Regions from separate parts of the Nocardioides pantholopis genome, predicted to be linked through region 3. Evidence: predicted binding sites of a transcription regulator. Region 3 holds the regulator's gene; each other region holds the start of a gene.
What was found. The regulator LexA, encoded in region 3, represses DNA repair genes until DNA is damaged. The targets are predictions, from matches to a motif close to TCGAACANNTGTTCGA.
Positions count from the first base shown of each region.

Region 1 (7,415 bases), 1.3 Mb from region 3:
GGTGATCCGGTCATGGGACTCACCCGGCGCCGGGTTCCCCAGCGTCGCTGTCCCGAGCCGCTCGCGCAGCGATGTCAGCGAGATCGTGACCACCAGGGTGGTGGCATCACCGCCGTGGATCGGCAGCCGGGCCGGGTCCAGGACCTCGAGCAGGTCGCAGAACGCCTGCGCCGTCTTCCGTCCGTACGGGACTGCCCGCTCCGGCTCGGCCGGGGTGGGCGCGTTGTCGCGGCGGGGGTTGGTGAACGCGTGCAGGTAGGTGGCCAGCCGGGCCGCCGAGGCGTCCGGGATCAGGCCGCTGATCCGCGTCGTGCCGTCCCCGAGGGCGTGGATCCGCAGCCGCATCCGCTCGTGTGCGGACGCCTCCAGGGCGGCCAGCTTCCGCGCCTCCGCGGCCTCCGCGACCTCGGGGGCGACCAGGTCCAGGATCCGCCGGCCCAGCCGGCGCAGCTCGATCGGGCCGTACGTCGCGGCGTACGCCACGAGCGCCGCCTCGGCCTCGTCGACCACCGCCTCGTCCACCCCGGACGGCAGGTCGGCCAGCGAGGCCGCGATCGCCTGCGCCTGGTCCAGGTTTACCCGCCCCTCGCGGACCCCGGCCGCGAGCACCGGCCGGTCCGCCAACGCCAACGCCAACCGCAGCTCGCAGGCGCAGTCACCCCGACGCCGCCGGGTCTCAGCCGCAGCCCACACCCCCACATCGCGCGTGCCCGCCGCCTCGGCCACGTCACCCGCGTCCGCACAGACCCGCAACCGCAGCTCGGCCACCCGCGACTCCACCGCCGCCAGCTCGACCAACGCAGCCGCCTTGTCAGCGGTCTCCATGAACGCCGGGTTCACGTCCACGACCGACTTCAGCACATCGCCGAGCTCACGGGCGGCGACCCGGATCGGATGGACCATGCGAGCCTCCAACAGCTCAACAGGCGATGTCGTGACCCCCATCCTACTCGAACACCTGTTCGAACGCAAGCCCTTCCCGACCGCCCGACCGGAGCGCGACCCGGACCGCTGCACTAGTCCTCCACCGGGTACCCGAGCGGAACCAACCCCCAGGCCATACGGTCGGGTCGATATTCCTCAACGCGAGAGAGCAGGGCATGGACCACGAGAAGACTGGCCGTCCGGTGACCACGCCGGCCCCCGTACCGGGCCGGGAGCAGGTCATCGGCAACGGCCTCGCCTGGCTGGCCCGCTGGAGCGGCCGCTGGGTCCTGATCGCCCTCGGCGCGGTGCTGCTCGGCCTGCTGGTGCGGGAGCTGTGGAGCATCCTGCTGCCGGTCCTGCTCGCGATGATCGTCGCGACCGTCCTGGAGGGGCCGGCGCGGTTCCTGGAGCGGCGGCTGCGGTTCCCGCCCGCACTGGCCGCCGCCGGCGTGCTGATCGGCTCGATCATCGTCGTGGTCGGGGTCGGCGCCGCCATCGCGCCGTCGGTGAGCGGGCAGACCGGCGACATCGCCGACGACGCCGTCGCCGGCCTGCAGAAGCTCCAGCAGTGGACCGAGGACACCGGCCTGGTCACCGCCACCCAGATGGACGCCGCGGTGGCAGGCGCCCAGGACCGGTTGACCAGCAGTGCCGACGCCATCGCCTCCGGAGTGCTCACCGGCGTGGGCGCAGTCTCGTCGGCGGCGATCACGCTCCTGCTCACGCTGGTGCTGACGTTCTTCTTCCTCAAGGACGGCCGGAACTTCGGGCCCTGGATCGGTCGGCTCTCCGGCTCGCGGGTCGGCCCCCACCTGCGCGAGGTGATGAGCCGCTCCTGGGGCACCCTCGGCGGCTACATCCGCACCCAGGCACTGGTCAGCTTCATCGACGCGCTCTTCATCGGCGCGGCGCTGCTGCTGGTCGGCGTACCGCTGGCCGTGCCGCTCACCGTGCTGACGTTCTTCGGCGGCTTCATCCCGATCGTCGGCGCCGTGGTCGTCGGCGCCATCGCCGTCCTCGTGGCCCTGGTGTCCAACGGCGTGACCGGTGCGCTGATCATCCTGGCCGTGATCCTCGCCGTCCAGCAGCTCGAGGGCAACGTCCTCTCGCCGTGGCTGCAGTCACGCAGCATGCAGCTGCACGCCGTGGTCGTCCTGCTCTCGGTCGCCCTGGGCTCGACCCTGTTCGGGATCGTCGGCGCCTTCCTGGCCGTTCCGGTGGTCGCCGTCGCCGCGGTCATCCTGCGCTACCTCGACGAGGAGGTCACGCGGGCCGCCGTGAACCGGTCCTGACGGCCCGGTTCCGCCCCGCCGCGGGCCTGACTGGTGCGAGGCTGTCTCCATGGCCCGCGTCGACTCCGCCGCCCGCGTCGTCCGCGCGCCGGTCGACCGGGCGTTCCGGGCGCTCGTCGACCCGGAGGCGCTGGTCGCCTGGCTGCCGCCCGAGGGGATGAGCGGCCGGTTCGAGTACGTCGACGCGCGACCGGGCGGGTCCTACCGGCTCGTGCTCACCTACGACGACCCGCTCACCGCGGCCGGCAAGACCACCCCCGGGTCGGATGTCGTCGAGGCCCGCTTCGTCGACGTCGTACCGGGCTCGCGCATCGTCCAGGTCGTCGACTTCGTCTCCGACGACCCGATGTTCTCCGGGACCATGACCATGACCTGGGAGGTCGTCCCGGAGGACGGCGGGACCCGCGTGGAGTTCCGGGCCACCGATGTCCCGCCCGGCATCTCCGCGGAGGACCACGCTGTGGGCCTCAGGTCGTCCCTGGCGCAGCTCGCGGCGTACCTCGAGCACTGACCCGCCCCGGTCCGACGCCGCCGTCTCAGCGCCCACCGCGGCGTGGTGGACCTAACAACCACTTGGATTGTTTAACCGTCCGAATGGACCGTAAGCGTCGTCGGCATGACGCAGACGTACGTGGCGCCCGCCCGCGCCAGCCGCCGGGAGTGGACCGCACTCGTCGTACTCGTCCTGGTCGTCCTCCTGCTCGCGATCGATGGGACGGTGCTCTACCTCGCGGTGCCGTCGCTGGCCGAGGATCTCGCTCCCTCCTCGAGTCAGCTGCTCTGGATCGGCGACATCTACTCCTTCGTGCTCGCCGGCCTGCTGATCACGATGGGCAACGTCGCCGACCGGATCGGTCGCAAGCGACTGCTGATGATCGGCAGCGCCGCCTTCGGCGCAGCGTCGGTCGTCGCGGCGTTCTCCCCCAACGCCGAGACCCTGATCGCGGCACGCGCCCTGCTCGGCGTCGCCGGCGCCACACTGATGCCCTCGACGCTCTCGATCGTGCGCGCCATGTTCCGCGAGCCGGCGCAGCGCACCCGGGCCATCGCGGTCTGGTCGGTCGGCGCCACCGCCGGCGCCGCGCTCGGGCCCCTGGTCGGCGGAGTGCTCCTGGAGCACTTCTGGTGGGGCTCGGTGTTCCTGATCAACGTGCCGATCATGGCGCTCGCGCTGGTCGGAGGCTGGCTCCTGCTGCCGGAGTCGCGGGGCATGGCCGGCCAGCCGATCGACGTGGTGTCCTCCCTGCTCTCGATCCTGACGATCGTGCCGGTCGTGTACGGCGTGAAGCACTGGATCGCGTCGGGGTTCGACAGCGTGGTCGTCGGGACTGTCCTGCTCGGCGTCGCCTGCGGCTGGTGGTTCCTGCGCCGGCAGGCGCGGCTGCGGGTCCCCCTGCTCGACGTGTCGCTGTTCCGCGTGCCCGCGTTCACCGGAGCCGTGTGCGCGAGCCTGCTCTCGATCTTCGCCTTCCTGGGCCTGCTCTTCTTCTTCTCCCAGTACCTGCAGCTGGTCCGCGGCTTCGGTCCGCTGGACGCCGGCCTCGCGGAGCTGCCCGCCACGTTGGCGTCGATCGCGGTGATCGGACTGATCGGCGTGCTGGTGACCCGGCTCGGCGCCGGCCGCTCGATCGGCCTGGGGCTCGCGGTGGCCGCCCTCGGTCTCGCCGGGATCGGCGCGACCACCCAGTGGACCTCCTTCTGGGGGCTCGGGGGCGCGCTCGCCGTAATGGGGCTCGGCATCGGGATCGCGATGACCCTCTCCACCGACGCGGTGGTCAGCGCCGTACCCAAGGAGCGCGCGGGTGCCGCGTCGGCCGTCGCCGAGACCGCCTACGAGCTCGGTGGCGCCCTGGGGATCGCCGTGCTCGGATCCCTGCATCTCGCGATGTACCGCTCCGGGCTCGAGCTGCCAGCCGGCCTGGACGCCGAGGAGACCGCGACCGTGCACGACTCGCTCGCCTACGCCGTCACCACCATCGACGACCCGTCGGTCATCGCCGCCGCGCAGGAGGCGTTCGCCGCGGCCATGCAGACGACCTCGTTCGTCGCGGCGGCCATCCTGCTGGCGGCGGCTGTCGTCGCGTGGCGGATGATCCCCTCCATGACCCCGGTGCGAGAGACGCGGCGATGACGCCGCCCGAGCGGGAGCTGGTACGGGACCGCGAGCGCACCCGGCGCGCGATCCTCGACGCTGCCGAGCAGGCGATCGTGCAGAAGGGGACGAGGGTCAGCCTCGCCGAGATCGCCGCGCTCGCCGGGGTGACCAAGAGCGGGCTGATGCACCACTTCCGCAGCCGCGAAGAGCTTCTCACCGCGCTGATCGAGCACACGATCACCCGGATCTGGGAGGAGGTGCGCGCCCACGTCGACCTCAGCGAGAACCGGGCCGGCAAGTTCACCCGCGGCTACGTGCGCGCCCACACCGGAGGCAGCGAGTACCTCACCCGGATGTTCAGTCCCGCCGGGCTGCTCTCCGCGCTGGGGGCAACCGACGCAGCCGCCCTGTCCGCGCCCCTGGAGGAGGAGGACGCCCGAGCCTGGAACGACGCCTTCGCGGCCGACGGCCTGCCGCCGGGCCGGGCCCTGATCGTCCGACTCGCGGCCGAGGGACTCGTCGCGGCGGTCAACACGCCGTACCTGTCTCCCGAGCAGCTGACCCAGGCTCGCGAGGAGCTGCTGGCGCTCACCGAGGTCGAGACGGACTAGCCACGCGGCCCCGGGCCCGCGTGGCACTAGCGGGTCACGCGGCCGGTCTTGGCACTCCGGGTCGTGACGGTGTCGAAGTGTCGACGGCTGCCCGTTGCCCGCACGCTGATCCGCTTGCCGACGTCCTTGCGGGTCAGCCGGTACGTCGTGCCGGTGGCCTTCTTCACCTTGGTCCCGTTGCGGAACCAGGCCAACCGCACGGTGACCTTGCCCGGCCCCCACGCTCCAGCCCTGGCGCGCAGCTTCCGCCCCACCTGCGCCTTGCCGGTGACCTTCGGCCGGGCCGCGGTCAACACGCCGCGCACCTTGACGGTGTAGTTCGAGGAGACGACGGTGCTCGCGCCGCCGAGCTCGCCCCGCACGACGAGGAGGACGGACTTGCCGGCCAGCGCATTGGTGACCTTCAGGTAGCGCCCAGTGCCGACCTGCTTGCCTCCTGCCGTCCAGACCCAGCTCAGGGTCACGCCCGCGGGGAACCAGGTGCCGGGGATCGCCGCGAGGACGTGTCCCACCTCGGCCCGTCCGGTGATCTTGGGGATCCCGGCGACCATGTCGGTGCTGCCGTCAGAGGGCAGCACCTCCCCCGTCCACGGGCTCACCCGATCGACCGCGGGCTGGCCGGGGACCCTGCCGGTCACCCGCACCGAGACCCCGTGGCTGCCGGCCATGGTGGCCGGGATCGTGAAGCTCGACCCGGTCGCACCCGGGATGACGAAGCCACTATCGAGCCACTGGTACTCCATCTCCACGCCGCTCGGCCCCCACCCAGGGGTGTAGGCCGTGAGCGTCCTTCCCACCCGAGCGACACCTCGGATGCCCGGAGTGACCGCCTGGACCGCGGTCGGGGCCGAGCCGAGGCGGACCGTGATCTCGCGGCGCAGCGGAGCGCCGGCCGGGAAGGTCAGCGACCGAGCCTCGGCGAACGAGTACGCGCCGTCCCACCACTCGCCGACCGCGGAGCCCTGGTACCCCTCGGGCAGGCCGACGAAGACCTTCACCTCCTCGAAGGAGTCGCCCACCAGATAGCGCCCTGAGGCGTCGGTCTCGTGGGGCCCGGACTGGATCGGCCCGAACACGCCGTTCTTGAAGTCGGGCGTTCGGACCTGCAGGTGGAGCGGCGCGTTCGCCAGCGGCTGGCCCTCCTCGTCGAGCACCGTCATGACGATCGCCGGCCTCTCCACGAGCGTGACGTCGTGGGTGGCGCCCGCTCCGGCGCTCACGGTCACGCGAGCCTCGCTCTCGCGGTAGACCGGGTCGTCGAGGTCGTCGCTGTACCACCGGACGGCGACCAGGTAGCTGCCCGGCAGCAGCGCGTCGGTGTGGTCGCCGGTGCGGCTGTCATAGCGTCCGTCGGCCCCGGTCTCCAGCCCGTAGCTCCCCGAGCTCTCCGAGGCCCGGAACGAGACGAAGGCGCCCACGACCGGCCGGCCGGCCTCGTCGACGACCCGACCCTGGACCCAGCCGGGGGTCTCCAGGACGATCGGGCGCGGGAGCCTGACGGCGTTGCCGTCGACCCGGACGGGCGTCACCTCGTAGGGGCTCCAGGCGTTCTCCCAGTACTCCTCGGCCGGGGAGCCTTCGGGGGCGATCACCCGCACGAAGTAGTACCCGTCCTCGAGACCCGCGGCGCTCCAGGAGCCGTCGGCCCCGGCCCGGACGGACCGGACCAGCTCCCCGCTCCACTCGGTCGTCGCGGAGCGGTACAGGTGCACGTCGGCGCCGGCCAGCGGCGCCACGGGGCCACCGGCCGGCTTCACCTGAACCACGCCCGAGAGCGACCCGTCCGCGGCGGACGCGGGCGACCCGACCAGGAGGCCGGCGAGAACGGCGGCAACGGCGAGCAGGACGACAACAAGGCGGGACATGCGTGGCATGGGGACCTTCCGGAGGGCGCGCAGGGGTGATCCCCACGGTCCCACGATCCCCTCTCAGTCGCCGGCGAAACCGGGCGAACCGGCGCACCGCACCACCTGCTCGAGGTGATGGTCCAGGACCGCCGCAAGCCGAGCCGGGGTGGCCGAGGCAGGGCGCAGCGCGGCGTGGACGGCCAGCCCGTCCACGAGGGCGAAGAGCCGCTCGGACTCGAGCTCGTGCTCGGCCGCCCCCGCGTCGGGGAGCAGCCGCGCGATCCAGGCGGCACACCCCGCCTGGAGACGGTCGTAGGCCTCGTCACGCAGCTCCCGGAGCCGGCCGTCCGCCAGGGCGCGAGCCGTGAACGCGAGCCACACCTCGTTCTCCGCGGCTCGCTCGTCGTCCAGCGGCAGCAGCTCGGCCAGCACGGCCTTGGCCGCCACCAGCGGGTCGTCCGGTCGGGGCACCGCGGCGACCCGGTGCTCGACCCGCTCCATCACCGTGGCCATGGCGAACGCCAGCAGCTCGGTCTGGCTGCCGAAGTAGTGCCGCAGCGACCCGGCGGACAGGCCGGCCTCCCGGGCGACGGTGCGCACCGAGGCGTGCTCCACGCCCTCGCGGCGGATGACGCGCCAGGTG
Region 1 covers NZ_CP033324.1:1,922,486-1,929,900, reverse strand. Annotated here, with positions in the region: gene EBO35_RS09220 (HNH endonuclease signature motif containing protein) at 1-903, opposite strand, end outside; gene EBO35_RS09215 (AI-2E family transporter) at 1,101-2,219, shown strand; gene EBO35_RS09210 (SRPBCC family protein) at 2,269-2,730, shown strand; gene EBO35_RS09205 (MFS transporter) at 2,836-4,350, shown strand; gene EBO35_RS09200 (TetR/AcrR family transcriptional regulator) at 4,347-4,925, shown strand; gene EBO35_RS09195 (carboxypeptidase regulatory-like domain-containing protein) at 4,952-6,790, opposite strand; gene EBO35_RS09190 (TetR/AcrR family transcriptional regulator) at 6,854-7,415, opposite strand, start outside.
Region 1: EBO35_RS09220 (HNH endonuclease signature motif containing protein) is a predicted target of LexA. The motif match lies at 951-966, and genes of this name have one in related genera.

Region 2 (7,415 bases), 1.2 Mb from region 3:
GCTCGTGCGGACGGCGTACGACGACCGGGCAGCGGGCGTGCTGGGACAGGGCGATGCCGACCGATCCCAGCAGCAGGCTCGTGACCGGACCCCGGCCCCGCGAGCCCACCACCAGCAGATGAGCCACGGACGACGCCTCGAGCAGCGCGGCCCGCGCGTCGTCCATCACGAGCTCGGTGGCGACCTCCGACAGGTCGTGCTCGTCCCTGGCTCGCTGCGCCGCGCGCTCCAGCACGGCGTGCCCCTCCCGCCGCATCGCGGTGAGCAGGAGCGCCGGGTCGAGCTCGGCGCCCGGCGGCATCTGGACGACGCCGCCGTGGACGATGGTCAGCCGCCGGCGCTCCAGGGCGGCCTGCTCGGCCGCCCAGTCCAGCGCCTGGTCCCCGGCCTCGGAGCCGTCCACCCCGACGACGACCGCACCGGTGCTTGCCTCCAGGATTGTCATCCCGATCTCCCATCGACAACGCCGGGGCCCGAGACGACTCCGAACGACCAGGTCAGCGTAGGCGGGTCGGCCGCCGTAGGCGAGGGCCTGGCGCGCTCTCAGCGGCTCGCCTCCTTGTCCAGCTGCGCCGACTGCGCGCGTTCCTGCTGACGATCGAGCGGCCCCTGCCCGCCGAACGGGACTCGGCCACCTGACGCGGTGCGGCCACGAATCGCGGTCTAACACCGTCGGTGGAAGGCGACCTTCCCGCCGGGCAGGGTCTTGGTCTCGTACGCCGGGTCGTGGGCGCGGGCGTGGTGGCGGGGGCAGAGGAGCCGGCCGTTGGTCAGGCTGGTGCCACCGCCGAAGTGCCAGGGGATGACGTGGTGGCCGTGACACAGTCCCGGTGGCCGGTCGCATCCTTCGGCGGTGCAGCCGCCGTCGCGCAGTGCCATCGCGATGCGCTGGGCCTTGGTGAACAGCCGCCGGGTGCGGCCGACGTCGAGGGGCTGACCCTGACCGTCGAGGACAGCGGGGATGATCCCGGCCTGACAGGCCAGCCTGCGGGCCTCGGTGGCGGAGATGGTCTCGCCCGTGCTCAGCTGCGCGGCCCGCAGGCCGCCGACCAGCGACTCCATCTCCATCGTGACCACGATCGTGGCGGCGACGCCGCCGGCGTCGGGGAGCCGGTCGGTCGGGTAACGCTCTAGGTACTCGCAGAAGGCCTGACCCATCCGCTCCGGACCCGGCCGCCGCTCACCGGACCCAGCTCCGTTCACGGCCTGCTGGTGCTTCGGGGCCGCGATCGCCAGCAGGGCGGTGCGGAGCATGGCTGCATGGTGGGTGGGGATCGTGAACCGGCCGTGGGTCTTCCCGTGCCCGTCGTCGGACATCGTCAACCTCGCCGCAGCACGGGCGGCGGCCTCCTCCCGCTCCAGCCGCGCGGCCTCGACGGCGTCCGCGTGCTCGGGGGCGATGACCTCGACCAGCCGCTTCCCCAGCCGGCGCAACGCGATCGCGTCGTGGTGGCGGGCCTGCCCGAGCAGGAACTCCTCGGCCCGCAGCCGGGTGTCCTCGTCGACCAGATCGCCAGGCAGGTCGTCGACGGCATTCACGATCACCTGCGCCTGGTCCAGGTTGACCCGGCCCGCGGCCAAGGCCTCCCGGACCGGGTCGTGGCGCGGGATGTCCAACGCCCGCGCCAGCCGCATCAGCCGGTGGCTCTCCTGGCGGGTCAGCCGGGCCTCGTGCGCCCACCAGTTCGCCGTACTCGTGGCGCCGACCGCGCCACCCACCTCGACCGTGTGCGCGTGGACCGCGACCCGGAGCCGCAGCTCCTGCAGCCGGGCGATCTCGGACGTCAGCTCCAGCAGCGCGACACCCGCCTCGGCCGCGTCCAGCGACCACACCGGCGCATCGACCACCCCGTCCAGCGCCTCGTGCACGCACGCCGCCGCCCGGGCCACCGGGTGCCCGGATCGAGGTGCGAACGCTGCCGTCATGTGACCTACTACACCACCGACCACCGACAGTTCTGATCGGCTGTTCGCCCAGTCAGACCCCCTGTGGACAACCCCGCTGGGACCATCGGAGGGCAGTGCGGCTACCGCTGCAATGCCGAGCACCGCACCCGCGCGAGCGCCACCCCGACTCCGCCGAGGACCGCCACCGATCCCGGCGACCACCAGCCAGCCCGGCGCGCCCCGGACCGCAGCCACCCACGCAATGACCACCAGCACCCACGCCCCACAGGCCGGGCCTATGGCGGCACGCGCCTTCGTGGTCGCACGGGCCCGTTCACCGACCAGGACACCACGGGCTCAGGCCTCCCGATCACGCCGCGAGGCCACCCGCAGAAAACCGGTTGATCCACGTACATGCATGTTTGTATGTTCAGACCATGACAACGTTCCCGAGCGACGAGGCGGCTTCGCACGCGGAGCTCCGCCGTCCTGACCCACCCCGGCGGCGGCCATGAGGTCGAACCGGCTGCCCGACGTCGAGCACACGACCCGTCCGTGGCGGATCCACGAGATCGCGCCCGACTTCGAGGTCGAGGACGTGTGGGCCTACCGGACTCCGGGTGCCGGACCGGCCGACTTCCCCGTGATGCTGGACGCGCTGCGGGTCGCCGGCGGGCTCAACCAGAATCCGCCGGTGGTGCGGCTCCTGTTCGCGATCCGCTGGCGGCTCGGGGCGGTGTTCGGCTGGGACGAGCCGCGGGCGGGTCTTGCCGGGCGGGTCGAGTCCCTGCGGGATCGCCTCCCCGCCGACCTCCGTCAGGAGGCGGCCGGGTCCCCGGTGCCCCACACCCCGTTCACCATGGTCTTCGAGCTCCCCGACGAGTGCGTGATCGAGCTGGCCAACAGGACCGTCCACGACCTCTGCCACCTGGGGTGGGTGCCGACGCCCAGCGGCGAGTACGAGCTTCGGATGGCGGCGCTCGTCAAGGCCAACGGCTGGTTCGGCCGGATCTACCTGACCGCGATCAAGCCGATCCGGTACCTGGTCGTCTACCCGGCGCTGACCCGGAAGTGGGAGCGCGCCTGGCGGGACCGGGACGTCCTCCTCGCGTCGCCCACCCCGACCGCTCCGAGGCGCCCCCGGCCGCGCGGCGACAGCGATGGATCAGCCACATGACCACGTGGGCCGGATGGATCATCACCGTGGCCGGCCTCGGGCACACGATCGGCAGCCTGGCCGAGACGGTGCCGCACCACCTGGGGGCCTGGTTCGACGGGCGCCTGTGGAGCGAGCATGAGTACGCCGAGCAGAGCGACGCCGCCGCCGGGTTCTGGTACTCCGTCTTCAGCTTCGGTCCCCCATTGATCCTGATCGGGGTCCTGGTGCTGTGGCTGGGCCGGCGCGGTCTGACGCCGCCAGCGTTCCTGGCCTGGGCCATCGGGGCCTGGGTGGTGATCACCTTCGTCGCCTCCGGACCGTCCCCGCTGCCAGTCCTCCTGGTGGCCGTCGTGCTGGTCCTCCTCGCTGCCCGCCGACCAGGGCCAGGCGGCGGATCCCGCCCGTCGTCTCGGCTAGCCTCGGGCCACCCCGAGCCGAGAGCAGAAGCGTGAGCGAACCCGTCGTGCGCCGTACCCAGGTCGATCGACGCGCCAAGACGCGCAACGCTCTCCTCGTGGCCGCGGCTCGGGGCCTGGCGACCTACGGCTACGCCAACCTGGTCCTGGAGCAGGTGGCCCGGGACGCCGGGTACACCCGCGGCGCGCTCTACCACCTGTTCGCCAACAAGGAGGAGCTGGCGCTCGCCGTGGTGGAGTGGGTCGGAAGCACCTGGGACGCGGAGGTGCGCCAGCCAGCCCTCGACGAGGCCGATCCCCTGGACGCACTGATCACGATGACCAGAGGTCACGCCCGCTACTGCCGCCAGCACGAGGGGGCCCGGGTGATCCTCACCCTGAGGGTCGAGCTGACCGGGCAGGATCACCCCGTCGGGCGCGCCATGGCAGGGACCTACGACGTCCTCGAGGCCGGGTGCGCCGACCTCGTCACCGCCGCGCGCAGCGACGGCTCCATCCCCGCCGGTCCCCCGGCCCGCCTGATGGCGAGGGCCTTCCTCGCCATCTTGGAGTCGGTCGGCATCGAGGTGGCGGACAGCCCGCCGTACGACGTCGAGCTGCTGGAGCGAGCAGTGCGAGGAGTCCTGGGCGTCCCGCCCGCCTGACGCCCGGGACGAGATCCGCGACGCGTCGACCTACCGCCGCCCCCGCCGCTCAGCGGCCTGGCGACGGCGTGCGCTCTCGCGCGGAGGCGATGGTCCTTCCGAGCGCCAGCCAGATCAGTCCGCCCAGCACGAAGGCCGGCTCCACCAGGCCCAGGATGAGCGGCGGGAGAGCGTCGCCCGACACGACGTCCACCGCCAGGGCGGCGAGTCCGACGCCGCCGCGCAGCAGCAGCAGGACTCCGGCGGTGAGCGCGACGAGCCGCAGCAGACCCGAAGGCCGGTCCAGGAGCCTCGGGGTGGCCAGCAGCAGTGCCCAGGCAGCCCCCAGCACGCACAGCACGATGACCGCACCGTTGTAGAGGGTGAACCACGCCTGCTCGAACGCCTGGTCGGCGGCCCGGGACGAGTCGCCGAGGCCGGCACGGCCGCCCAGTCCCCAGTAGCCGTGGGGGATCAGGAAGACCAGGCACCACGCAGCAGCACCGAACGCCACGACTCTCCGGGTCTCGGCGGACGAGTGACGCTCAGCGGTTCTCCCCATGCCTCGGTGCCTTCCGTGGTGCTGGTGCCGGGCCAGCGCCCGAGCCCTTCGCCTCATGCCGAGTGTGGGCCAGACCAACGGTGGACGCGGCCAGGTTTTCTGCAGCGCCGGCCGCGAGGCACCGTCGCTGGTCGGTGCGGCCCTCGTCAGCCGGGGGTGCGACAGGACCCCCTCTGCGGGACTTTCCGAGACCTACGATGAATTCGTGAGCGAGAAGACGAACCCCTTGGGCACGTTCCTGCGGGCGCGTCGAGGGCTCGTGACCCCCGAGCAGGCGGGCATCCCCGACTTCGGCGTACGACGCGTTCCGGGCCTGCGGCGTGCGGAGGTCGCGATGCTCGCCGGCATCAGCGAGGACTACTACCTGCGCCTGGAGCGAGGCCGCGATCGCCACCCGTCAGTGCAGGTGCTGGAGTCGATCGGCCGTGTCCTCCAGCTCGATGACGAGCACCTGGCCCACCTCCTGGCCCTGGCCGCGGACGTTCCTCGCAAGCGCCGGGCCCGCCGACCGAAGGAGACAGTTCCTCCCGGCGCACTCAAGCTGCTGGACTCCTTGGCCCAGCCCGCCTTCATCGAGGGGCGGTACTTCGACATCCTGGCCGCCAACGACCTCGCCGGGGTTCTGTCCCCCGGACTCGTCGTCGGCGGAAACCAGCTGCGGGCCTTCTTCCTCGACCCGGCCGAGCAGCTCTACTACCCGGACTGGGAAGCCATGACGGAGTGCTTCATCGCGAACCTGCGACAGGCCGTGGGCACCGACATCGACGATCCCCGGTTCATCGAGCTCACCGGGGAGCTGTCGTTGGCAAGTGCTCAGTTCCGGCGGCTCTGGGCCCGCCACGAGGTGCGCGGGCAGACAGGGACCCCGATCCGGTTCAACCACCCGCAGGTCGGCGCGCTCACCCTCAACCGGGAGCGGCTCAGCATCGGCGGTGCCGAGGACCTGATGCTCGTGATCTACCACGCCGACCCTGGCTCCAGTCACGCGGAGAAGCTCAGCCTGCTGGCGTCCGCCGGCCTCGCCGGGAGAAGAACCCGGCACCCGGCCCAGCCGGCCACGACCTGAGGCCCCGCGCCGGGGACTCACGGATTCGTCTGGGCGACCAGCGCGAGGACACACGTTCTCGCGCTGACCATGCACGCACGTCATCACGTCATCACGTCATCACGTCGGACAGGAGGACGCATCCATGCCCACCATCGGGATCATCGGCGCCGGCCAGGCCGGAAGCACGCTCGCTCGAGCGGCCATCGCCGCTGGCTACGACATCGTGATCGCCAACTCGCGGGGACCCAGGACCTTGACCGGCGTGGTCCGCGACCTGGGTCCGCGGGCGCTCGCCGCGTCCACGGCGGATGCCGCCGCGGCAGCCGACTTCGCCGTCATCGCGTTCCCGTACGCGCCCGGCGACAGGCTGCCTGTCGAGGAGCTCGCCGGGAAGGTCGTGCTCGACCCCAACAACTACATGCCCTGGCGGGACGGGGCCTTCCCCGATGTCGACTCCGGCCTCAAGACGATTCACGAGCTGCGCCAGGAGCAGCTGCCCACCTCGAAGGTCGTGAAGGCGTTCAGCCACATCCAGTTCCACGAGCGCTCCCAGATCCGGGTCCCGAGCGACGCACTGCCTGCCGTGCTCCGGCTGGCCAGACCGCCCGGAGCACCTGACCGAAAGGCCCTGGTCGTCTCGAGCGACCACCCGGACGCCGTCGAGCTCGTGACCCGCTTCTATGACGACCTCGGGTTCGACGCGGTCGACAACAGCCCCCTCAGCGAGTCCTGGCGCAGTGCCCCCGGAACGCCGATGTGGCGCCACCACGTCGATGGACAGAGCCGCGACGAGCTGATCCGCAACCTGGGACGTGCGCGGCGCCCGGGTGACGTCGAGCTTGGCGAGCCCGAGCGGGACGCGCGGCTGCAGCTCACCCGCAAGATCGACGGTGCGCCGTGACCCGCGCACCGGGTGCTGCGGCCCGTCACGTCATCGATCACCCCCGCCGGACCCTGCTGGTGCTCGCCTTGTTCCTGGTCGTCGCCGGCGTCCTCGGAGGGCCCGTGGCCGGCGCGCTCAACTCCTCCGGAGGCTTCGTGCCCGAGGACGCCGACTCCGTACGCGCGACCGAGCGCCTCGAGTCGGCCACGGGTCGGGCCCCCTCCCCCGGCCTCGCCATCCTGGTCGAGGACCCCGGCGAGTCCCGGCTCGACGACATCAGCACCCGGCTGGCTGACCTCGACGGGGTCGCCGGGGTGGCGCCGGGCGGCTCCTCGCAGGACGACAGCAGCAGGTTGGTCCTCGGCACCCTCGCGGCCGGGGCCGAGAGCGACGACGTCGCCAGGGCGGCCCTCGACGAGTTCGCCGACGACGACGACGACGTTCTCGTCGGCGGCCAGGCCGTGGCGTCCCTGCAGATCACCGAGACCGTCGGCAAGGACCTGGCGCGGGCCGAGCTGCTCGCCGCACCCCTCCTCCTGGTCCTCTCCCTGATCCTGTTCGGCGGGCGAGCAGCACTGCTTCCGGTGGTCGTCGGGATCACCACGGTGCTCGGCACGTTCCTGGCGCTCACCGGCGTCAACCAGCTCTACGGACTGAGCGTCTTCGCGCTCAACCTCGTGATCGGCCTCGGGCTCGGCCTCGCGATCGACTACACGCTGTTCCTCCTCGCCCGCTACCGCGAGGAGCTGCAACGGCAGGGGACGACACCCGGCGCGATCCTGGCCACGATGCGGGCCGCCGGGCGAACCGTCGCCTTCTCCGCGGCCACCGTCGCCA
Region 2 covers NZ_CP033324.1:1,870,515-1,877,929, reverse strand. Annotated here, with positions in the region: gene EBO35_RS09005 (universal stress protein) at 1-445, opposite strand, end outside; gene EBO35_RS09000 (HNH endonuclease signature motif containing protein) at 664-1,926, opposite strand; gene EBO35_RS08995 (DUF2867 domain-containing protein) at 2,399-3,064, shown strand; gene EBO35_RS08990 (DUF6463 family protein) at 3,061-3,498, shown strand; gene EBO35_RS08985 (TetR/AcrR family transcriptional regulator) at 3,495-4,106, shown strand; gene EBO35_RS08980 (DUF3995 domain-containing protein) at 4,156-4,647, opposite strand; gene EBO35_RS08975 (helix-turn-helix transcriptional regulator) at 4,853-5,713, shown strand; gene EBO35_RS08970 (NADPH-dependent F420 reductase) at 5,838-6,596, shown strand; gene EBO35_RS08965 (MMPL family transporter) at 6,593-7,415, shown strand, end outside.
Region 2: EBO35_RS09000 (HNH endonuclease signature motif containing protein) is a predicted target of LexA. The motif match lies at 1,959-1,974, and genes of this name have one in related genera.

Region 3 (7,415 bases):
ACATCTGCACGCCCGGTGACTCCCACGCCGAGATCGCGGTGGCGGCGCTGGAGGCCGGCAAGCACGTGCTGTGCGAGAAGCCGTTGGCCAACACCGTGGCCGAGGCGGAGGAGATGGCGGCGGCCGCCGAGCGCGCGGCCGCGCACGGCGTACGCACGATGGTGGGGTTCACCTATCGCCGGGTGCCGGCAGTCGCCCTGGCCCGGCAGCTGGTCGCGGCGGGGCGGATCGGGGAGCTGCGGCACGTGCGTGCGCAGTACCTCCAGGACTGGATCGCCGACCCCGAGGCGCCGCTGACCTGGCGGCTGGACAAGGAGCGGGCCGGCTCGGGGGCGCTCGGCGACATCGGGGCGCACGTGATCGACCTGGCCCAGCACATCGCGGGCGACCGCATCCTCGAGGTCTCCGGCCAGCTCGACACCTTCGTCAAGGAGCGGCCGCTGCTCGCGGCCGGCGGGGTGGGGCTGTCCGGGACGGCGGCGGCCGAGCGGGGCCCGGTCACCGTGGACGACGCGGCCGCGTTCGTCGCCCGGTTCGCCGGTGGCGCCCTCGGGGTCTTCGAGGCGACCAGGTTCGCCACCGGCCGGAAGAACGCCATCCGGGTCGAGCTCAACGGGTCCCGCGGCAGCCTTGCCTTCGACTTCGAGGACATGAACGTGCTCACGTTCTACGACGCCGAGGAGCCCGCCGAGACCGCCGGCTTCCGGCGGATCCTGGTCACCGAGGCCGCGCACCCCTACGTGGCGGCCTGGTGGCCGCCCGGCCACGGCCTGGGCTACGAGCACGCCTTCACCCACCAGGTCGTCGACCTGGTCCGGGCCCTCGGGGCGGGCGTCGACCCCGACCCGACGTTCGCCGACGGCCTCCAGGTCCAGCGCGTGCTCGCCGCCGTGGAGACCAGCTCCGACACCCGGCGCTGGCAGGAGATCCCGGCCTAGCGCCGGGCAGGAAGGAACCACGATGCCCCGCCCGATCACGCTGTTCACCGGCCAGTGGGCCGACCTGCCCTTCGACGAGGTGGCCCGGCTCGCCTCCGAGTGGGGGTACGACGGCCTGGAGATCGCCTGCTGGGGCGACCACCTCGACCCGTGGCTCGCCGCCGAGGACGACGGCTACGTGCGCGCGAAGCTCGACGTCCTGGAGAAGTACGGCCTGCGGGTCTTCGCGATCTCCAACCACCTCAAGGGCCAGGCGGTCTGCGACGACCCGATCGACGCCCGCCACCAGGCGATGCTGCCGGCCCGGATCTGGGGCGACGGCGACGCCGAGGGGGTGCGCCAGCGGGCGGCGGAGGAGATGCGGATGACGGCGCGGGCCGCGCAGCGGCTCGGGGTGGACACGGTCGTGGGGTTCACCGGCTCCTCGATCTGGAAGTACGTCGCGATGTTCCCGCCGGCGACCGAGGAGATGGTGGCCGCCGGGTACCGCGACTTCGCCGACCGGTGGCACCCGATCCTCGACGTCTTCGACGAGTGCGGCGTCCGGTTCGCCCACGAGGTGCACCCTTCGGAGATCGCCTACGACTACTGGACCACCCACGCGGCGATGGAGGCGATCGGGCACCGCCCGGCGTTCGGGCTGAACTGGGACCCCAGCCACTTCGTCTGGCAGGACCTGGACCCGGTCGGCTTCCTGTGGGACTTCCGGGACCGGATCTACCACGTCGACTGCAAGGACGCGAAGCGCCAGACCGGCAACGGCCGCAACGGGCGGCTGGGCTCGCACCTGCCGTGGGCCGATCCGCGCCGGGGCTGGGACTTCGTCTCCACCGGCCACGGCGACGTGCCCTGGGAGCAGTGCTTCCGGATGCTGAACACGATCGGCTACGCCGGCCCGATCTCCGTGGAGTGGGAGGACGCCGGCATGGACCGGCTGGTCGGCGCCCCCGAGGCGCTCGCGCTGGTGCGCCGCCTCGCCTTCGACGCCCCCGCGGCGGCCTTCGACGCGGCGTTCGCCACCGACGACTGACCCACCGCCCGGGCCGCCCGGCCCGGGGGACCACTGCGGGAAGGACGAGGATCATGTGCTTCGGTCACGACGGCGAGGGCGCGCTGCGCCGGTCACTGGAGGAGAAGGGCGCGAGCCGGCGGACGCTGTTCCGCGGGGCGGCGCTGGGAGCGGCGGGCGTGGCAGCGGTCGGGTCGGGGCTGGTGCAGCCGGCCGCCGCCGGCGACCGGCACCCCGGACCGGACCGGCACGGCCAGCACGGGCGGCGCCGCGGCGTACCCCACGACCGGGTCAGCATCCAGCTCTACACGCTGCGCGCCGCCCTCGGCGGGGACCCGGGCTTCGACGTGGTGCTGGAGCGGCTCGCCCAGTACGGCTACGAGCGGGTGGAGCTGGCCGGCTACTACGGCCGCACGGCCGCCGCGCTGCGGGACTTCCTCGACGGGCTCGGGATCCGGGCGACGTCGAGCCACGACGGCATCAGCGCGGACCGCACCGCGCTGCGGACCAAGCTGGAGAACGCCGTGACGCTCGGGCAGCGCTACGTCGTCGTGCCCTACCTCGCGTCGAGCAGCCTGGCCGACTGGCAGCGCTGGGCCGACCAGATGAACGCGGAGGCGCAGCTGGCCAGGCGGTACGGCCTGCGCTACGGCTACCACAACCACGCCCACGAGTTCACGACCGACCTGGGCGGCGGCGTGACGCCGTGGGAGGTGCTCACCGAGCGGCTCGACCCGCGCCTGGTCCACCTCGAGGTCGACCTGTACTGGGCCTACACCGGCGGCGTCGGGGTGGGGGCGGCGGACCCGGACCGGTTCGCGATCGACGTGGTCCGGCAGGCCCCGCAGCGGGTGCTCCAGTTCCACGTCAAGGACCGCGACGCCGCGACCGGCGACATGGCCGACCTCGGGACCGGGGTCATCGACTTCCCGCGGATCTTCGGGGCGCACCGGGTCGAGGAGTACATCGTCGAGAACGACACCCCCGACGTCACGCCGCTCACCAGCGCCGCCGTCGGGCACCTCTACCTCGACCACGTGCGCTGGTGATCACTCCCCTGTGAGTCCGGGCGGCCGGCGGGGGGTGGTCACGGTTAGGGTTCTGCGGTGCCTGAGACCCCCCGTGTGACCGAGCTGCTCGCCACCGCGGTCTCCGCGCTGGGCGGCCAGGAGCGGGCCGGCCAGGTCCAGATGGCCCAGGAGGTCGCGGCGGCGATGGCCGACGAGCGGCACCTGCTGGTCCAGGCCGGCACCGGCACCGGCAAGTCCCTGGGCTACCTCGTCCCGAGCCTGCTGCACGGGGAGCGGGTCGTCGTCGCGACGGCCACGCTCGCCCTGCAGCACCAGCTGGTCGAGCGCGACCTGCCCCGGCTCACCGAGGCGCTAGCCGGGCACCGCGGCGTCGACACGTCGTACGCCGTGCTCAAGGGCCGCTCCAACTACGCCTGCCTGCACCGCGTCCGCGAGGGCGTCCCCGACGACCAGGGCGCGCTGGTGCAGATGCCCGAGGGCTCGATGGGCGCGAAGATCCTCGAGCTGCGCGCCTGGGCGGAGAAGGAGGCCGAGGACGCCGGCAGCGGCGAGCGCGACAACGCGCCGCGCCACACCGACCGGGAGTGGCGCCAGGTCAGCGTCAACCACCGCGAGTGCCTCGGCGCGGCCAAGTGCCCCTTCGGCCAGGAGTGCTTCGCCGAGCTGGCCAAGGAGAAGGCGCACCGCTCGCACCTGGTCGTCACCAACCACTCGCTGCTGGCCATCGACGCCATCGAGGGCGTGCCGATGATCCCCGACTACGACGTCGTGGTCATCGACGAGGCCCACGAGCTGACCGCCCGGGTCACCCAGGCCGCCACCGACGAGCTGTGGGCAGCGGAGGTCGAGCGGGCCGCGCGGCGCTCCCAGCGCCACGTCGACGGCAGCGAGGCCGACGACCTCGCCGACGCCGCGGACGCCCTGCGCGCCGCGGTCGCCGAGGGGCGCCCGGGTCGGTTCGAGACCATCCCGGCCGATCTCCACGACGCGCTGGTGCTGGTCCGCGACGCCGCGCGCGCCTGCATCTCGGCGTACCCCAAGGGCGACAAGGACGGCGACCCCGACCCCGGCCGCACCCAGGCCCGCGGCTCCGTGCAGGAGGTCTTCACGACCGCCGAGCGGATGGCGGCCGCCTCCGAGCACGACGTGCTGTGGCTCAACGAGGGCACCGAGCGGATGCCGCCGCGGCTGTGTGTGGCGCCGCTGCAGGTGTGGGGGCAGATGCGCGACAAGCTGCTCACCGAGAAGACAGTCGTGTTCACCTCCGCGACCCTGATGCTCGGCGGCGACTTCAGCTCGGTCGCCACGAGCGTGGGTCTGAAGCCGTCCGAGCGGGTCCTCGACGGCGGCACCCCGAGCGGGGAGGGCCTGCACTGGCGGGGCATCGACGTCGGATCGCCGTTCGACTACGGCCAGCAGGGCATCCTCTACGTCGCCCGGCACCTGCCGCCGCCGGGTCGCGACGGTCTCGGTGCGGCCCAGCTCGACGAGATCGCCGAGCTCATCGACGCCGCCGACGGCCGGACCCTGGGGCTGTTCTCCTCCCGCCGGGCGGCCGAGGCTGCCGCTGAGGCGATCCGCGAGCGGCTGCCGCACCTGACCACGCTCGCGCAGGGCGACGCCCAGCTGCCCGAGCTGGCCCGGCAGTTCGTGGAGGACCCGCACACCTGCCTGTTCGGCACGCTCTCGCTGTGGCAGGGGCTCGACGTCCCCGGCGACACCTGCCAGCTCGTGCTCATCGACCGGATCCCGTTCCCGCGCCCCGACGACCCGCTGATGTCGGCGCGCCAGAAGGCCGCCGACAAGGCCGGCGGCAACGGCTTCATGCAGGTCGCCGCCACTCACGCGGCCCTGCTGATGGCGCAGGGCGCCGGCCGCCTGATCCGCACCACCACCGACCGCGGGGTCGTGGCGGTGCTCGACCCGCGCCTGGCCACCGCCCGGTACGGCGGCTTCCTCAAGGCCAGCCTGCCGACGATGTGGACCACCAGCGACCCGGCGATCGTGCGCCAGGCGCTGCAGCGCCTGAGCGCGACCGCGAAGACGGGCTGAGCCGCACGCACGAGCGCCCCCGCCCGGCCGGAGCCGGAACGGGGGCGCGTTAGGTGCGCGAGGGTCAGAGGCTGCGCAGCACCGCGGTGACCTTGCCGAGGATGGTCGCGTGGGTGCCGTCGATCGGCTGGTACGCCTCGTTGTGGGGGAGCAGCCAGACCTGGCCGTCCTTGCGCTGGAAGGTCTTCACGGTGGCCTCGCCGTCGATCATCGCGGCCACGATCTCGCCGTTCTCGCAGGTGGGCTGCTGGCGGATCACGACGTAGTCGCCGTTGCAGATGGCCGCGTCGACCATCGAGTCGCCGGAGACCTCGAGCAGGAAGAGCTGGCCGTCGCCGACGAGCTGGCGGGGCAGCGGGAAGACGTCCTCGACCCGCTCCTCGGCCAGGATCGGGCCGCCGGCGGCGATCCGGCCCACGACGGGGACGTAGGTGGCCTCCGGCCGGGTGTCGCCGACGCCGGTCTCGTCCACGCCGCTGTCGTCGGCCGAGGACATCGCCCGGCGCGCCGCCATCACCTCGGGGAGGAAGACCTCGAGGGCGCGGGGACGGTTCGGGTCGCGCTTGAGGTAGCCCTTCTCCTCGAGCACCTTCAGCTGGTGGGCCACGCTGGAGGAGCTGGTCAGGCCCACGGCGTTGCCGATCTCGCGCATGCTCGGCGGATAGCCGCGCTTCTCGATGCAGTCCTTGATGTGGGCCAGCACCCGCTGCTGGCGCGGAGTCAGGCCGGTGGCGTCGGCGGGCCCGTCGGGGAGCTCGGCGACCGTGTCGCTCTTCTTCCTGGTCATGTGTGCCTTCCCGCAGTGCGTGCCGCGCCCGGGCCACCCGGGTGCGTGTGCCCACGCTAGCCCCGGAGGGCCGCGGGTTCAAACATCTGTTCGAACCGCGTGTCGCGGCCACCCCCCTGCAGCGCGACCCGGCACGCGACGCGCGTGGCCGGGTCCGAACGGCGAAAGCGTCGCCACCGACCGTCCGACCCAAGCGCCGCCCCCAGGACGGTCAGTGACGAAGATGGTCGCGCAGCCGACGGGCGACCCGAGCCATGGTCGCCTCGGCGACGTGCTGGATCCCCGCGGAGACCCGGGAGGCCGTCAGTGCCGCCACGGCGTAGCGGTCGCCGTCGGCGTGCTCGACCACGCCGATCTCATGGCGGTGGTTGAGCAGCGTCCCGGTCTTCGACGACCAGGTGGTCGCGTCGGAAGCGAAGTCGGGCCAGAGTCGCTGTCGCGCCACGACGTGCTGCCCCATGAGCTCGCGGACTCGCGCGGAGACCTCAGGGACGACGGGGCCCGGCGTGGTCCACAGCACCTCGAGCAGGTCGACGCAGGCACGAGCAGTGCCGGAATTGGCGCGGGCGCTGTCCAGCTGGCGCACGCGGTGGCCGCCGCTCGGCGTTCCGCCGTGCGCTGCCAGCGTCTGCGCGAGCTGCGGTGTCTGCACCAAGGCCTCGGCAGGCGTCTCGGTGAGGTCGGAGAGTCGATGACGCAGGGTCAGGTCCGTGATCCCTAGCCCACGGACGTAGTGCGTCACGTGCGCGGGACTCACCAGGTCGAAGAGTGCATCAGCGGCCACGTTGTCGCTCAGGCACGTGCTGAGGTAGACGACGTCTGCGAGCGCGATGGTGGCCGGAAACCGGAACCGGGTGAGCCCCGCCGGTCCGATCTCGCGACTTCCTCGCCCAGCCAGGCGCAGCTGCCTTCCCTCACTCAGCTCGCCCGAGGCAACCCGGTCGAGCACGGCTGCGGCCAACGGCACCTTGACCAACGACGCGAGCGGCACCACGGCGTCGGGATCGATCCCGATCTCCTCCCCGGAGTCGAGATCGCGCACCAGGAACCAGCCGGTGAGGCCGGCGGCGTCCAATTCGGCCCTGAGATCGCGCAGCAGCCGTACGGTGCCCGAGGTCATGGTCGCCCCCCGGGCTGGCTCCCTAGGCCGACGCCCAGCGCTGCAGCGAGCTGGGTGCCGATCGCAGCGCGCAGTCGGGCGGAGTCGCTGGCCATCGCACAGGTCAAGGCATATCCCCGCGTCAGAGGGGGATGCGCCAGTGGCGACCAGGCCAGGTCAAGGCGCCGCGCTTCGTGCTCGGACAGCACGACCAGATCCGTGGAGGCGAGGACGCTCGCCAGCGCAGCTGCCAATGACGTCGTCACCGAGATCTGAGCGACACCGAGCCCGGCGGACTCCGCAGCCGCGAAGAGGGGGTCGCGCAGGTGGGGCACGTCGTCCTCGGGCAGCAGGTGGACGTGCGCAGCCTCGCTGGCCGGGCTCCGGCCGGAGGGTCGTAGCTGGTCGAGGTGGACGCGACCCGGACGGGGAAGGGCGCCGGCCAGTCCGAGCGTCACCGTCCAGTCGCCGTCCGCGCCCGGGACTGCCGCCACCTGGG
Region 3 covers NZ_CP033324.1:630,654-638,068, forward strand. Annotated here, with positions in the region: gene EBO35_RS02965 (Gfo/Idh/MocA family protein) at 1-938, shown strand, start outside; gene EBO35_RS02970 (sugar phosphate isomerase/epimerase family protein) at 961-1,968, shown strand; gene EBO35_RS02975 (sugar phosphate isomerase/epimerase family protein) at 2,022-2,996, shown strand; gene EBO35_RS02980 (ATP-dependent DNA helicase) at 3,054-5,030, shown strand; gene lexA (transcriptional repressor LexA) at 5,095-5,817, opposite strand; gene EBO35_RS02990 (serine hydrolase) at 6,029-6,937, opposite strand; gene EBO35_RS02995 (hypothetical protein) at 6,934-7,415, opposite strand, start outside.

Region 4 (7,415 bases), 990 kb from region 3:
GTGCAGCGCCGCGACGGCGCGCTCGCCGAGCTGGCCGATGACGTCCTCGACCTGCCCGGCCGCTCCGGACTCCTCGATGACCGCCCGCAGCCGGGTCACCTGGGCCGGCGTCAGCGCGGTGCCGAGCAGCGCGTCCAGGAGCGCCGCCTCCGCGTCCGGCGCGGCGTCGAGCGCCAGCGCGACCAGCACGGTCCGCTTGCCCTCGACCAGGTCGTCGCCGGCGGGCTTGCCGGTGGCCTCGGGGTCGCCGAAGACCCCCAGCAGGTCGTCGCGGAGCTGGAAGCCCTCGCCGAGCGGCAGGCCGTACGCCGAGAGCGCGGCCAGCTGCTCCTCGCCGGCCCCGGCCAGCGCCGCGCCGATGTGCAGCGGGCGCTCGATGGAGTACTTCGCGGACTTGTAGCGCAGCACCGTCATCGCGGTCTCGACGTCCGCGCGCCCGCGCGCCTGCACCGAGACGTCGAGGAACTGCCCGGCGATCACCTCCGAGCGGCACAGGTCCAGCACTGTCAGCGCCGGCGCCACCTGCTCCAGCGGGAGGCCGCAGCGGCGCAGCAGCTCGTCGGACCAGCTCAGCAGCAGGTCGCCCAGCAGGATCGCCGCGGCGGCGCCGTACTGCTCGGGGTCGCCGCGCCACCCGTCGGCGCGGTGCTCGGCCGCGAAGGCGCGGTGCGTCGCCGGCCGGCCGCGGCGGGTGTCGGAGGCGTCCATGTAGTCGTCGTGGACCAGCGCGCTGGCGTGCAGCAGCTCCAGCGCGGCGCAGGCCCGCACCAGGGCCGCCTCCTCCGGGTCCTGGGGATCCACCGGCTCCGGCGCGGGCCGCAGCGCCCGGAAGCCCCAGTAGCAGAACGCCGCGCGCAGGCGCTTGCCGCCGCGGACCGCGGCGCGAGCCTCGCTCAGCAGTCGGCCGGCGTCCGGGCCCAGCGGCGCGAGCCGGACCTCCTGCTCGGCGAGGAAGTCCTCGAGCGCGTGCTCCACGCGATCGCGGAAGCCGGTCGAGTCCCATCCGCTGCCCGTCACGGGCACGAGGCTATCCAGTGGACAGTGCGGACTTGGGATCACCCCGGACCTAGACTCCCGGCATGGCTGAGGACCGGATCCGGAGCATCGCCGATCTCGTGCGCGAGGGCGGGCGGTCGTTCTCCTTCGAGTTCTTCCCCCCGAAGGACGAGGCGGGGGAGGAGCAGCTGTGGCGCGCGATCAGCGCGCTGGAGCCGTACCGGCCCACGTTCGTCTCGGTGACGTACGGCGCCGGCGGGTCCAGCCGCGACACGACGGTGCGGGTCACCTCCCGGATCGCCCGCGAGACCACGATGACCGCGATGGCGCACCTGACCTGCGTGGGCCACACCCGTGCGGAGCTCGAGGGCATCCTGGACAGCTACGCCGAGGCCGGCATCCACAACGTGATGGCGCTGCGCGGCGACCCCGCCGACGGCCCGCGGGCGCCCTGGCAGGCGACGCAGGGCGGGCTCACCTACGCCTCGGAGCTGGTCGAGCTGGCCCGCTCCCGGGGCGACTTCACCGTCGGCGTCGCCGCGTTCCCGGAGGGGCACCCGACCGCGGCGTCCCTGGACCACGACGCGGACGTCCTGGTGGCCAAGGCCCGCGCCGGCGCCCAGTTCGCGGTCACCCAGATGTTCTTCCGGGCCGAGGACTACTTCGGGCTCGTCGAGCGGGTCCGTGCCCGCGGCGTCGACATGCCGGTGCTGCCCGGGATCATGCCGATCCTGAACCTCAACGCGATCCAGCGCCAGGGTGAGCTGATCGGCTGCGACGTCCCCGCCGACGTGGTGGCCCGGATCTCCGCCCACGAGGGCGACCCGGTCGCCCTGCGGGCCGAGGGCATCGCGGTCGCCGCGGAGCTGTGCGAGGAGCTGCTCGCCGGCGGCGCACCCGGCCTGCACTTCTACACGCTGAACCGCTCGAAGGCGACACTGGAGATCTTCGCCGCGCTCAACATGACCGTCTGATCCCGGCCGGCCGCTCAGGCGGGCCCCACCTCGGCGGCGACCAGGGCGGCGGAGAGACCGACGAACGGCAGCCCGCTGCCGGGGGTGGCGTGGGCGCCGGCGGCGTACACGCCGGGGACGGGGGTGCGCGGCCCGAGGCGGCGCCGGACGGTGCGCCGGCCCTGCCAGAGCACCCCGAGCGGGGAGCCGCCCCACTCCAGCACCTGCTCGCGGGGCGAGCGGTCCACCCGGGCGACGAGCTGGCGGCGCAGGTCCACCCCGCGTCGGGCCAGCGCGACCAGCAGGTCCTCGGCCAGGTGTCCCCGGCCGTGGACGGTGACCGCGTGGTGCCCGTCCGGTGCGGTGCCGCCGGTGCGGACCACGAGCAGCGGGTCGCCGTGCACGACCACGTCGTACGGCGCGTCGGGCAGCCCGCCGGGCAGCTCGCCCTCGATCCCGACGTGGCACACGACCGGCGGGATCGCCGGCATGGTCCGGGCGACGTACGGCGCGAGGGCGGGCAGCCGCCGGGGATCGACGGCGCAGACGACCACGTCGGCGTCCAGGTCGCCGGCGTCGGTGCGGACGGCGACCGCGCGCCCCGAGCGCACGACGACGTCGCGGGCCTCGGTGCCGGTCAGCACGCTCACCTTCCGGGTGGCGAGCCGGTTCTCGAGGGCCTCGGCGACGCGGTGCATGCCGCCCGCGACCGTCCAGGCGCCGAAGCGCTGCTCGACGTAGGCCTCCATCCCGGCCCAGCCGGGCACGTCGCGCGGCTGGTGGCCGGCGACGACGAACGGGTGCGCGGCGACCATCCGCAGCCGCTCGTCGCGCAGGGTGCGGCGCAGCCGCCGGCGCAGGCTCTCCCGGCCGTCGAGCCGGGCCGCGACCTCGCGGGGCAGGTCGTCGGGACGCCAGGGCACCTCGAGGTAGTGGCGGCGCAGCACCTCCCAGTCCTCGGCGAAGGTGGCGACGTGGTCGACCCACATCCGGCCCAGCCCCGGGGCCAGCTCGTCGAACGCCGCGAGCTGTGCGGCGCGGGATCCGCCCGGCAGCCGCACCGAGGTCCGGTCCTCGAAGCGGTGCTCGCGCACGACGTCGAGGGGCACCAGCTCCAGCTCGCGCTCCAGGGGCCGGCCGGACTTGCGGAACAGGTCGCGCAGCACGGCGGGCAGCAGCGTCGAGGTGGGCCCGGACTCCCAGCGGAAGCCGTCGGCGGCGACGGTGCCGAGCGCCCCGCCGAGACCGGCGGAGCGCTCGACGAGCGTGACCTCGTGGCCCAGCTTGGCCAGCCGGGCGGCGGTCGCGGTGCCGCCGAGGCCGCCGCCGACCACGACGACGCGGGCCACTCAGCGCTCCTCGTGGGCGAGGACTCTGGTGAGAGCCTCGGCGTCGCGGCCGACGACAGTGGTGCCGTCGGTCGCCGTCAGCACCGGCCGCTGCAGCGCCCGGGGGTGCTCGGCCAGCGCGGCCAGCCACGCGTCGCGGGCGGCGGGCTCGCGCGGCAGGTCGATGCCCGCCTCCCGGGTCTCCCGGGGGCGGGCCAGGTCCCAGGGCTCGACGCCGAGCCGCGCGACCAGGTCGGCGATCTCCGCCGCGCTCGGCGGATCCTCGAGGTAGCGGCGCACCGTGTACGACACGCCGGCGTCCTCGAGCGCGGCGACGGCGGCGCGGCACTTCGAGCACTCCGGGTTCAGCCAGATCTCCACGCTCACGCCACCTCGATCTCGCGCGCGCCGGTCAGCGCCTGCAGCTCCTCGAACGTCGTCGAGAACACCGCCGCCGGGTGCCCCGCCGCTGCCCAGACGACCTCGTGGTGCCGCAGCCAGGAGTCCAGGTACGTCGGCACCGGCGCCGGGTGGCCGAGCGGGGAGACCCCGCCGATCACCTGCCCGGTGTGCAGCCGGACGAACTCCGGCGTCGCTCGCCGCAGCGGCGCCAGGCCGAGCCGCCCGGCGACCCCCGCGGTGTCGACCCGGTGGCCGCCCGAGGTCAGGATCAGCACCGGCTCGCCGCCCGACTCGAAGAGCAGGCTGTTGGCGATCGCGCCGACCTCGCAGCCCAGGGCCGCGGCGGCGAGTGCTGCCGTGTGCACGGCATCCGGCAGAATGACGATCTCACCGACACCACCGCGGCCGGCGTGATGCTCACGGAAGCGGGTGATCGCCGGATGCTCGGTGTCCATGGCGACAGACCCTAGCCAGCCCGACGGCGGCGCAGGAACCAGACATCAGGAGGATCCATGACAGGCCCCGAGGTCGTGTCGCGACCGCGCTCGCTGGACCGGATGATGCAGGTGATCTGGGCGTTCCTCGCGGTCGGCGCGGTCGCCACCGTGCTCACCTGGGTCCTCGAGGACGACCTGGTGCGCTCCTGGGCCGAGGGCAACGCGACCGCACGGGAGCGGCTGGCCAGCGGCGGCCTGGACGCCGTGCGCGAGGGGCCGGTGCAGGTGCCGGAGTTCGTGATGGTCGCAGCTGTGCTGTTCCTCGTCATTGCGGGCCTGGTGTGGCTGCTGGCGATCTTCGTGCGTGCCGGCCACGAGTGGGCCCGGATCTCGCTGGCCGTGCTGCTGGTCCTGGTCGCGATCGCGGTGGTCGCGGCCATCCGCACCGGTCCGCCGGCCATCTTCGTGGCGCTCGGCGTGCTGGCCCTGGTGCTCGAGGCCGTGCTGCTGTTCTTCCTCCTGCACCGCGATACCAGCGCCTACCTCCACGCCGCGCCCGCGCCGGAGCCGCAGCCGCACGCCTGACGGGCCCGGACGGGCCCGGACGAGGCGGAGCCCGAGGGTCTTGACTGGTCGGTGGCGGGGTGTAGCCTGACCGGAGTTCGAACAAGCGTTCGAACTGGTCCGGTGGGGGCGACCTCGACCCCCGTCCCCGCCGGGCCTCCCGGGGTCGGTGAACCGCGAAGGAGCAGTCGTGCCCATGTCCGAGACCAGCCTGACACCGCACCCGTACGCCCTGCCGGCGACGACCCATTCCTACCTCGACCGCGCCGCGGAGTCGCTGAGCGAGGCGCGGGCCGCCCGCGACGTGCCGGCCCGCTACGCGTGCGCCCACGTCGCCGCGCTGCGGGCCGCTGCCGCCCTGCTGGCGGCGCGGGCGCGTCCGGCGCCGGTGCGCCGCCGGCCCCAGCGCAACGCCTGGGTGCTGCTGACCGAGGTGGCCCCCGAGCTGGGGGAGTGGGCCCAGTTCTTCGCCGCCGGCGCCGCCAAGCGGGCGGCGGCCGAGGCCGGCTCGACCCACGCCGTCACCGAGCGGGAGGCCGACGACCTGGTGCGCGACGCCGAGCGATTCGTCGCCCTGGTCGAGCAGGTGCTCGGGCTGGCGCCCCACGTCCCGGCGCAGCAGCACGTCCTCCGGTCCGGCCTGGCCGGGTGACGGTCGGGTCCCTCGGGCGGGGCGGGGTCCCCTTAGTGTGGCCCCATGCCCATCAGTGAGCGCCGCGGCGCGGCTGCCCGCACGACTGTCGTCTGGGAGGTCCTGCGGCCGGTCCTGGACCGCGGACCCGGTGACGTGCTCGACCTGGGAGGCGGCACCGGCGTCTCCGCCGTGCGGGTCGCGGAGCTCGGACACCGCGTCACCGTCGTCGACCCGAGCCCCGACGCGCTCGCGTCCCTGGCCCGCCGTGCGCGCGAGGTCGGCGTCGAGGTCGCCGGCCACCAGGGCGACGTCGGCACGCTGAGCGACGTCCCGGGGCCCGACGGCGCCGACGTCGTGCTCTGCCACGGGGTGCTCGAGGTCGTCGACGACCCGGCCGCCGCGCTGGCCACCATCCGCGAGGTGCTCCGCCCGGGCGGGCACCTCAGCCTCCTGGTCGCCCAGCGGCACGCCGCCGTGGTGGCGCGGGCCCTGGCGGGCCACTTCCGCCAGGCCCTCCAGCTCCTCGAGGGCGAGGCCCCGGCGGGCCGCTCCGGGCGCCGGTTCTCCCAGGAGGAGCTCGACGACCTGCTGGCCGACGCCGGCTTCGAGGTCGCCAGCCGCCACGGCGTCCGGGTCTTCGCCGACCTGGTGCCCGGCTCCCTGCTCGACCTCGAGCCCGGCAGCACCGCGGCGCTGGTCGACCTGGAGCACGCCGTCGCCGCACGCTCGGAGTTCCTGCCGCTCGCGACCCAGCTCCACGTGCTCGCCCGCTGAGCCCGAGGATCGCGCCGGGGCCCGGTCGCTGTCGTCGTCAGGGGCGTCGTCAGGGGCGCCGTCAGGGTCGCCCCGCGGGGGCGGGGGTGCTGCTCGCTGAGACCCGTGCGGAGGTTTTGTCGATCTCGCCTACCCTCAACGAGAGCGGCTGCCTAGACTTGCCACAGCGGGCACGGGATCGGCCGGTCGGCGCGGACTGTTGGAGGAAACGGTGCCACTCTCGGAAGAGGAGCTGCGACTGCTCGAGCAGATGGAGCGTGCCCTCCTTCAGGAGGACCCCAAGTTCGCGTCCACGCTGCGCGGCACCACGCTGCGCCGCTCCGCACGCCGCCGAGCGATCGTGGCCTCCGCGATCTTCGTGGTCGGTGTCGCGGTGCTGATGACCGGCGCGATCACGAACACCTGGGCGGTCGGCATCGTCGGCTTCGGCGTGATGCTCGGCTCCGCCACCGTGGCCCTGAACGCCGCCCGCGGCCAGCAGGTCGCCGCCGCCGCGAACGGCCGCACCGCGGGCCATCCCTCCCACGGGTTCACCGTCCACGAGGGCGGCAAGCGCCCCCGCGCCCGCCGCCAGCGCCGGACCTCCTCCGGCTCCTTCATGGAGCGCATGGACGAGCGCTGGCGCCACCGCCGCGAGCAGAACGGCGGCTTCTAGGTCCCACCAGCGCCCGCGGATCCCCGCGGGCGAGCGCCCGCGGATCCTCGCGGGTCAGCCGACGTGGTCGACCACGCCGCTCGGCGTCGACTCCACCGACGACGCCCGCCGCGTCGTACGACGGCCGCGCCCGACCACCGAGCGGGGCCACCACCGGGCACGCCGCTGGACCCGCGGCGACGCCGCCTCCATCAGGGCGCTCACGCAGGTGCGGGCCGCGTCCTGGACCTCCGGCCCGGCCGCGGCGGTCTCGCCGGGCCGGCCATAGCGGTCCCGCTCCACCGCCCCGACCAGGACGTCCAGCGCGGCAGCGGGGGCGCCGTGCTCGCGCAGCACGCCGGTCGTCTCCCGCGGCGTGCGGTCCGGCGGCCACGGGACCGCGAGGTCGACGGCCGTGTCCAGCAGCTCCTGCCAGGCGTCCTCCACGGTGCCGTTCGGGCCGCCCAGCCGCCGCTCCCGGCGGGCTCGGCGCACCCGGCGCGGGCTGAGCAGGGCGAGCACCAGCACGGCGGCCCCGGCCAGCACGCCGAGCAGCACCTGCCACGGGAACCCGGGCTCCGCCTCGGCCTCGGCGCCCGGGTCCTCCTCCGGCGCCGGCTCGGGCGCCGTGCTGGCGTCGGCCCCGCGGTCGGGGGTGTCCTCGGGAGCGGCGGACGCGCTCGGCAGCGGGAC
Region 4 covers NZ_CP033324.1:1,616,899-1,624,313, forward strand. Annotated here, with positions in the region: gene EBO35_RS07745 (polyprenyl synthetase family protein) at 1-1,017, opposite strand, end outside; gene metF (methylenetetrahydrofolate reductase [NAD(P)H]) at 1,080-1,970, shown strand; gene EBO35_RS07755 (phytoene desaturase family protein) at 1,985-3,298, opposite strand; gene EBO35_RS07760 (ArsC/Spx/MgsR family protein) at 3,299-3,664, opposite strand; gene EBO35_RS07765 (YbaK/EbsC family protein) at 3,661-4,134, opposite strand; gene EBO35_RS07770 (hypothetical protein) at 4,192-4,701, shown strand; gene EBO35_RS07775 (SAV_6107 family HEPN domain-containing protein) at 4,877-5,332, shown strand; gene EBO35_RS07780 (methyltransferase domain-containing protein) at 5,378-6,088, shown strand; gene EBO35_RS07785 (DUF3040 domain-containing protein) at 6,300-6,743, shown strand; gene EBO35_RS07790 (transglutaminase TgpA family protein) at 6,798-7,415, opposite strand, start outside.
Region 4: EBO35_RS07775 (SAV_6107 family HEPN domain-containing protein) is a predicted target of LexA. The motif match lies at 4,779-4,794, and genes of this name have one in related genera.